Regions from separate parts of the Oceanobacillus sp. HCA-5259 genome, predicted to be linked through region 1. Evidence: predicted binding sites of a transcription regulator. Region 1 holds the regulator's gene; the other holds the start of a gene.

Evidence for each region. Region 1 encodes Rex, which represses fermentation and respiration genes when NADH is low (regulators of the CRP and FNR family bind a similar motif). Its sites were predicted from a motif close to TTGTGAAATATTTCACAA; they were not measured.
Region 2: a site for Rex is predicted at 2,497-2,514, ahead of WKU33_RS06655 (hydroxymethylglutaryl-CoA synthase). Genes of this name have one in related genera too.

The regions. Positions count from the first base shown of each region.
Region 1 covers NZ_JBBKBV010000041.1:7,281-11,902, reverse strand. The annotation lists gene WKU33_RS16475 (CPBP family intramembrane glutamic endopeptidase) at 1-716, shown strand, start outside; gene WKU33_RS16470 (hypothetical protein) at 768-1,700, opposite strand; gene WKU33_RS16465 (redox-sensing transcriptional repressor Rex) at 1,914-2,549, opposite strand; gene WKU33_RS16460 (ABC-F family ATP-binding cassette domain-containing protein) at 2,696-4,618, shown strand.
Region 2 covers NZ_JBBKBV010000007.1:122,555-127,176, reverse strand. The annotation lists gene WKU33_RS06675 (hypothetical protein) at 1-328, shown strand, start outside; gene WKU33_RS06670 (hypothetical protein) at 346-1,128, shown strand; gene WKU33_RS06665 (hypothetical protein) at 1,121-1,558, shown strand; gene WKU33_RS06660 (NADPH-dependent FMN reductase) at 1,731-2,297, shown strand; gene WKU33_RS06655 (hydroxymethylglutaryl-CoA synthase) at 2,552-3,724, shown strand; gene WKU33_RS06650 (HesB/YadR/YfhF family protein) at 3,754-4,044, opposite strand; gene WKU33_RS06645 (hypothetical protein) at 4,204-4,622, shown strand, end outside.

The sequences.
Region 1 (4,622 bases):
TGCCGAAAAGATATTGGTATGTGATTGTGACGTATTTGGTTATGCAGTTTTCCGCCCTTCCGGTAGCGTTGTATATGGAATTATATTTCCCCGAAAGTTATTCACAAAATATGATTTATTGGTCGATTTTTAGTTTTACTGCTGGACTGCTCGTTACGTTATGGCTAATGAGGCCAGACATGAAAATGCCAGCACACCGGGATGCTTCCCCCGTTTCTTCCGTTATCCTTTGGTCCATATTTGGGGTGTTTCTAGCCTTCTTTGCTCAAACAATTGCAGCAATGATTGAAATCTTTATTTTCGGCATCCCAGCAGGATCGGAGAACACAATGGGGATTATGGAATATGCCCGGGCAAATATGCTCTTCATTTTGATTCCAGCAATTATTGCGCCAATCCTTGAAGAGATCATTTTTAGAAAGATTATTTTCGGTAGTCTCTATAAGCGCATGAACTTCTTTTTCGCCGCTATACTATCAGCACTCGTCTTTGCTGCTTTTCATGTAGACTTTTCCCATCTTCTTATGTATACAGCAATGGGACTCGTATTTGCTTTCCTTTATGTAAAAACAAAACGGATTATCGTTCCGATTATCGTCCATGCAGGGATGAACTCTTACGTTGTTTATAAGCAGTATAACTTAACACCAGAAGAAATCCAAAAAATGATTGATCAGCTTGAACAGTTGCAGACAATTTTGTTGAGCTGGGTATGAAAAAAAGCGGGATCCTGACGGACTATTCAAACGTCATCTCCCGCTTTTTTATTATATTTCATTTAACATCGTAATGATTTCATCCGTATCTTCAATCGTTTCTTCCATTACCGTATAGCGTACAAGATATAAGTCCTCATCTTTAACGAAAATGCGGCCGATTTCTTCTTGATTTGGTTCTTTTGCATCCCCATCTACACGGAATTGGTACATGACTTCACTTTCCGTTGCATAGAGACGTTCAAAATCAAATTCTCCTGTTGTCATATCTTGTAAGCTTAGCTCCAGCACATCAATGAAATTCGCAAGCCCGCTTCGTTCATTACCATCTTCATAATAATCATAGGTGATGATTGCACTGTAATTCCCTAAGGTTTCCGCAACCGGAATGTATTCAGCGGTTGCTTCCCCTTCCGCTTCATCATAACCGGCAAGCATCCATTCTTCCTCATCAAAAGGAGTAGGAAGACTAGAAATTACTTCCACATAATCTCCAGTCATCTCAACCTCTTCTCTTTCCTCAGGCAGTGGATTGACTTCGAAGATTTCCGACTCATAAATTTTCCATTTACCGTCGTCTGGACGAAGAATATGTTCTCCTCTTGTTTCGTTGTTCTCGAAGTCGCCTGAATCTTTTTCAATCGTACGTTGTGTATAGTGGACGACAGCTTCATCCTCAGATTGTTCTTTCATCTCAAGATCTGCCAACTCGATATCCAATGAATACTCAAAGAACTCAGTGATCGTCTCCTTTGTTGATTCATAAGCAGGAGATTCCCCGTGAATTGTCTCCATATAACCGTCCAAGTCCTTTGCCATCAACGCTTCAACATTATCCTCAAGGACAGCAAAAAATACATCCTCCCCTGCTTCAACCTCTTGCTCTGATTCCGTTTCTTTCTCCTCTGTATTATTCGAGCAAGCTGCTAAAAACAGACAGGAGAGTAAAAGCAATACTCCTGTCCATATTTTACGATTCAACACGTTTTCCCACGCCCCTACTATTTTCTCCCGTTTCACTATCTTTCTTGTTTCTTTATCACGTATTAACGGTCTGTAATACCCCTACCTCTAAACATGAGGGAAGCCCAATATGTAAAGGGGATAAACAGTCCGTAAATACCTGATTCTGTTCAACTAACATTCAGTGGGAGGTAAGGAATTCCCCACTGAATAAAGTTTCACTTTATGTGTGCTCTATTTTGATTGCAATGGATAATGCTTCAAAAAGTAAACAAGTGCCTGTAGTTCAACCGCTAAATCGATATGATGAACGCGCACATCTTCCGGTACTGTAATACGAACAGGTGTGAAGTTCAAGATTCCTTCAATCCCTGCTTTAACTAATTTTTCTGTAATAACATCAGCTTCCGATACAGGTACAGTGAGGATCGCGACAGAGATTCCCTCAATTCTCTCCATCATTTCATCTATCCCGTAAACTGGAACACCCCCGACAATTTGACCGATTTTCTCTTCATCACTATCGAAGGCCATTTTGATTTGGATATTATTATTTTTCGTAAAGTTATAATTTAAAAAGGCGGTACCTAGATTACCGACACCGATTAAAGCAACCTCTGTCGTTTCATGTTGGTCGAGTGTACTGCGGAAAAATCCGAGCAAGTATTCGACATTATAGCCGTAACCTTTCTTTCCTAAAGCGCCGAAGTATGAAAAGTCACGACGGATTGTAGCGGAGTCAACTTTGATTGCTTCTGATAGTTCCTTTGAAGAAACCCGTTTTTTCCCTTGTCGATTCAGATTATTTAAATAGCGATAATATAACGGAAGCCGCTTTGCTGTTGCTTGTGGTATTTTGTTTTGTCTCATATCTGTTCCTCATTTCATTAATAACGATAATAATAGTTATACTTATGTCTATTCTACCAGAAAACGAGCGAAATGTCGTGATTATTTTCACATATAATTTCCTTCTTCTGCTTTTTGCGTTACAATACATATAATGGGGTGAATGTATGATTTTAATGCAAATGAATGGACTTTCGAAATCCTTTGGTTCGGAAACCATTTTATCAAATGTAAAACTTGAAATTAAAGATCTTGATCGAATAGCAATTGTTGGGAGAAACGGGGCTGGGAAATCTACTTTATTAAAAATAATGGCCGGCGAACTTTCTTATGATACCGGGGAACTTATTAAGCCGAAAGAACTTACTATCGGCTACCTTTCACAACATATGGAATTAAAATCCGGCAAGACAATCTGGAATGAGCTTGTCACCGTATTCGACCATTTAAAACAACAAGAAGAGAATTTACGGAAGATAGAAGAGAAATTGCAAGATACTGAGAAGCTTTCAAATGATGAATATCAAAGTTTACTATCAGAGTATGATCGCCTGCAGCACGCTTACGAGACCGGTGGCGGCTATACGTATGAAGCTGAGATTAAGGCAGTATTGAATGGACTCAATTTCCAGGACTATGATTACCATACAATGATTAGTGAACTTAGTGGCGGCCAAAAAACAAGGCTCGCTCTCGGCAAGCTGCTCCTGCAAAAGCCACAACTCCTGCTTCTTGATGAACCGACCAACCATTTAGATATTGAAACATTAGGCTGGCTCGAATCCTATTTAAGCGGGTATCCAGGAGCAGTTGTCATTGTTTCCCATGATCGCTACTTCCTTGATAAAACCGTATCCCTCGTCTATGAAATTTCAAGACATGAGACGAAGAAATATCACGGGACATATAGTAAATTTCTCGAACAAAAAGCAGCCGACTACGAACGGGAACGGAAAGAATTTGAAAAGCAGCAAACAGAAATTAAACGGATGGAAGATTTCGTCCAACGTAATATCGCCCGTGCCTCTACTACGAAACGGGCGCAAAGCAGACGGAAACAGCTTGAACGAATGGAACGGGTGAACAGACCGCTTGGAGACGAGGCTTCTATGTCCTTCTCTTTCGATATAGAAAGAAGAAGTGGAAATGATGTCTTGAAAATAGAAGACCTTTCCCTCCGCTATCCGGATGAAGATGAATATACCTTCAAGCAAGCAAACCTCCGCCTCACCCGCGGCGAACGGGTTGTCCTTATTGGACCGAACGGGGTTGGTAAAACGAGTTTACTTAAGATTCTTATCGGCAAGCTCCAGGCAACGAACGGGTCCTTTGAACTGGGGACAAATGTGAAAATCGGCTACTATGATCAGGAACAGGCGAATCTTTCCTCCAATAAAACAGTCCTGCAGGAATTATGGGATGAATACCCGCTTGTAATGGAAAAAGATATCCGCACGGTACTAGGCAATTTCTTATTTAGTGGAGATGACGTTTTAAAAACGGTCGATCAGTTAAGTGGTGGAGAGAAAGCGAGGCTCGCCCTGGCAAAACTAATGATGCAAAAGGCTAACCTGCTTATACTTGATGAGCCGACAAACCATCTGGACATCGACAGTAAGGAAGTGCTGGAAGCAGCATTAATGGACTATCCTGGTACAATCCTCTTTGTTTCCCATGACCGTTATTTCATTAATCGCATTACAGACCAAGTCGCGAAAATGAGCAAGAACGGGATTAAAGTATACCTAGGGGACTATGATTACTATCTTGAAAAAATAGAAGAAGAAAAAGAGTTCATTAAACTTTCCAAGGAAAAAACGGACAAGCCAAAGATCGATAACAGACGCAGGAGCTTTCAGGAAGAAAAACAGCTGCAAAGTGAGAACAGAAGAAAAGAAAGAAAAATAGCCCAGCTTGAAGTAGCAATTGAAGAAAAAGAATTGGATATCGCAAGGCTCGAGGAGGAAATGACGAAACCTGAAGTCTTCCAAGATCATGAAAAAGCATTAGAATTAACGAAAAAAGTTGATGGGATGAATCAAGAATTGGAAAAACTAATGGAAGAATGGGCCAATTTACAAGATGGATAGAAAC
Region 2 (4,622 bases), on a different contig from region 1:
ATTACATAAAGATTCGGCCCAAGAAATAGTTCAGACCATTCGGACGTACTTCCATAAGCAATCTATTAAACCAATAGAGGAATGGGACGGGCAAAGAGAAGAGCAAGTTGCGGAATTGGAGGTGTTGTTGGATGGCGAAAAATCACAGATTATCACGGAAGTAAGGAATTACGGGAAGGGATTGGAAGCGCAATTAAATAATTTATTGGAAAAGCAATCGGTATTAGAAGTGTACGCTACTTATGAAACAGAGAGAAATGAGCAGATGCATGTAGAAGTGGAAGAAGAGATTGCAATATTTTTAGATGAATTATTATCAAAAAAATAAAAAGGGGGAGTTATTAGGTGAAATCATTTTTAAAATCATTCAAAGGGAAGATCATTTCGATTGGACTTGCTGTTGTTGTCGTCTGGAGTGCTGGAGCGGTATTTGCTTCATCACATGCGGGAGAGCAGCTTCGTGCTTGGTACAATGGGTTGTTTAATCAGTCTGTTGCGGAAGTGGAAGCTGATACTGAAGCATATATGGAAAGCAGATTACCGGGGCTGCAAGCTGAATATGACCAACTGAAAGCACAGGCTGGCATTGATATTGATTTAAGCAGAGAGCTTGCAACTGGAGAGACATTGGAAGAAATTATCCGAGCGAAACTTGAACATATCGGAGAAATTGATGCAGAAAAACAGGAGATTCTTGCTGGAATTGGCTTGGAGTTTTATAATGTGTTCCTTGATGGATATTTAGAAATCCAAGGCAATGCGAATGATGCGCTAAACTTTGCAACAGATGATCTCATTGCATTCACAGCAGATAGTGGGAATGCTGCGATTAAACAATTAGCAGCGGATATCCATCAGGCTAAGGACGCAGCAGTTGCAGAGCTGGAAGAAGCGATTCGTCAGGCCCAGGAAACTCTTGCAGCAGAAGTGTCTAAGAACCAAGAAATTACGACTAGAAATCTAATCAATCAAGTGGATTGGGCAATTCGTGATCTTCGTGAAAGTGTTACCGAAGTAGTCACAACGCTCGTTACAAATCAACAAGAGCTTATTACTGTAACAGCCCAGCAACTCGGAGAAGAAGCAAAAACCGCACTTGATGACGTTGTATCGAGTATTAATGAATAAGAAGCAAGTGATCCCACTCGCATTATTTATCATGCTCCTGTTTGGCGGAGGACTTACTGCTACTGTTGCAGATTCCTCCCTCTCAGGAATTCTGACGAGCTGGCTCGATGACAAAACGGAACAGTCGATTGCAGAAATAGATAGCGCAATTAAGGAAGAGCAAGCAATCCAGACAGAACGTCTGAAAGAAGTTCTCGCTGAAGAAATCAAGGAAGTAGAAAAAGAGTGGGAGACATTTATTGAAGCCGAGAAGCAAAAACAGTTGGCAGCCCTAAGGGAGTATATGGATAAGCATATCGCTGAACGAATTGGAGTTACAGAGGTGGACCCAGAGAAGCAAGCAACTGTAGAAAAAGAATTGGAGCGTATTTTTCAAGAAGCAGTCAACGAAATGGAAAATATTATGCTTGAAATTGAAGAAGTGGAGTGAAATGTTTTCATACGCTCCACTTCTTTTGCGTTCCACGAAAGATTCCTATTCCCAGTTCGTTTCAATTGTATTACATAACGATATTATTTAAAATACTTATTAAAGGTAACTAACTTATGTATTCAATTCGTAATTTGTAAATATGTATGAAGCATTTAAGGAGTGGACATTAATGAAAGTGGCATTACTGCAAGGGTCAATCGTCGGCTCAAAGACGAGAACAGCCCTCCAGCATGTGGAGTCGGTATTCAGAGAAAAATATCCGAACATCGAGGTCACGATGCTTGATTTGGCTGATTATGATATCCCGTTTAGCGATGGGAGAAATTATTTGGAGTATACAGGGGATGCTGGCTTTGTAACAAGGACCTTGATGGAGGCTGAAGCGATCGTTGTGGGAACTCCGATTTTCCAAGCTTCGATTCCAGCCACATTGAAGAATATATTTGACCTGCTTCCAGAGCAGGCATTGCAGGATAAAGTTGTTAGCATTATCGTTACAGCAGGCTCGTCGAAGCATTATTTAATCCCGGAAACTCAAATCAAGCCGATTATATCATATATGAAAGGGCAACTCACCCAGTCCTATGTATTTATTGGAGAAAAAGATTTCTACCGGAAAGAAATCATTAATGATGATATCCATTTCCGAATTGAACGTCTGATCGAGGATACGGTTTCATTAACAGATGCGCTGAAAGATATCCGGGAAGCGAAAGAAGCAGAATACGGATTTTAAGTGAAATCGGCTAAAGAGAAACAATCGCACTTTAGCCGATTTCTTTTCGTGCATCGGAAACTTTAAAGTAAAAATGCTGAGGCTTACTTAGATTTCCAGGGCTAGTCATGTCTGCTCTGTGCCTTTGTTTTTAATTCGCTATTTCGTTTGCTTTATCCTAGTAATTTATATTAAAATTTAAATATTGCCGAAAAATAAAATGTGAAAAACATCACTTTATAGATGTGGAATATATACGGAAAAGAGGAATTGCAGTGAATATCGGAATTGATAAGATTGGTTTTTATGCGCCACATTATTATGTGGATATGATTAAGCTTGCTGAAGCAAGAGGGATTGACCCGGATAAGTTTACAATTGGAATTGGCCAGGATGAAATGGCGCTTGCCCCAGTTACACAAGATGCGGTAACACTCGCTGCCAATGCTGCTTTACAGGTTATCGATGAGGAAGATAGGGAGAAAATTGACCTTGTCCTGTTCGGCACGGAATCAGGAATTGATCATTCCAAATCAGCAGCAGTCTATCTCCATCACTTATTAGGCTTGAATCCTTATGCGCGCGCTGTTGAATTAAAGCAAGCTTGCTACAGTGCAACCGCAGGAATTCAAATGGCTAAAGGTCATATTGCTTTAAACCCGGAAAGTAAAGTGTTGGTTATTGGTGCAGATATTGCAAGATACGGTTTAGCTACTCCTGGTGAATCAACACAAGGAGCAGGGGCGGTCGCAATGGTTATTAGCAAGGATCCGAAGTTGCTTGCTTTAGAAAATGAAAGTACATATTTCACGAATGACATTATGGATTTCTGGCGCCCACTTTACTCAGATATAGCTTATGTCGACGGTAAATTCTCCAACGAACAATATATTCACTTTTTCAACACCGTGTGGGAAAAGTATAAAGAGCAAACTGGACGTAGCTTAGAAGACTTTTCAGCTCTCTGTTTTCACGTACCCTATACGAAGATGGGCTTGAAGGCATTACGTACGATTCTTGATGAAGCAACCGAATCAGGTAGTGAACGTTTGAAAGCAAATTATGAGACAAGTATTCAATATAACCGGAAAGTCGGTAATATTTACACAGGTTCCTTGTACTTGAGTTTACTTTCACTCTTAGAGAAGAATGACAGTTTGGAAGGTGGCGAGCGAATTGGATTATATAGTTACGGTTCCGGCGCTGTCGGCGAGTTCTTCACTGGAATTTTGCAACCAAACTATCAAGACCACCTATATGTTCATCAACATGAAGAACTCTTTCATGCACGTAAGGAAGTAAGCATAGAAGAGTATGAGGAGATATTTGAAGAAACTCTTTCAGCAGACGGATCGTCAACCGAGTTTGACCGTGCAAATGATCCCGCTCCAGTATATTTATCCGGTATAGAAGATCACAAACGAATCTATGTAAACCGTATTAAATAAAAAAACTGAGACTCCGTGTCTCAGTTTTTTCACTCTACAAAATGGTAGGTCACTTCATCGAGTTCTTCATTATATTCAACGTGGAAGTTATATCCGCTGAAAAACCAGTCGTCGCTTTTTTCTATAAAATACGTAATACCATCCACTGTTTCTGTAACTAACGGATCATTCGGACGGTCAATATTAATTGCAACGGAGAAATTATCGTGGATTTCAGTTTTTCCATAGACCTTCCCAAAAAATCGGACACTGTCCCCTTTTTCTAAGCCCATTTCCTCAATATACCACTGATGTGCCTTATCTGATACTTGTATTTTCATGATGTATGTACAGAGATATCTCTGTATCCTCCTCTCAAAGGTATGACCTGTCTTTAGTCTATCATATTCCCATTTCTTAAGAAAAGATAACGAATTTAGCCAGAAAGCGCGTTAAGATGGTAGGATATGAGATAGAAATTGACAGGAAGGTTGTTTCGAATGAGTATATGGCTATACCTAAATCTGCTACTATTCATCATTGTTCTTCTTACACTGGATTATAATTACGCGCATCTCCCCATTCATATCATACTCGGACTAGCAGGTCTATTTTTGATCTTATTCAATTGGACAAGGCATGCATTTTTTTCAACTATCCGGAATACTCCTGATCGAAAGAAGAAAATTAAGCTTGCAACTATCTCGAAATGGATTTATCCGTTTCACCGTTGGATTGGTACAACGGCGCTTATTCTCATTATTCTCCATGCGACCATCATTATACACCGGTTTGGTTTCTTATGGACGAATATGAAAATGTGGAGCGGAATTGGTGCAATTATTATTCTTATCTGCATGGTTCTTTCCGGATGGCTGCGATTATATTTTCCAAGTGTGAAGAAGCGACGGGCACATAT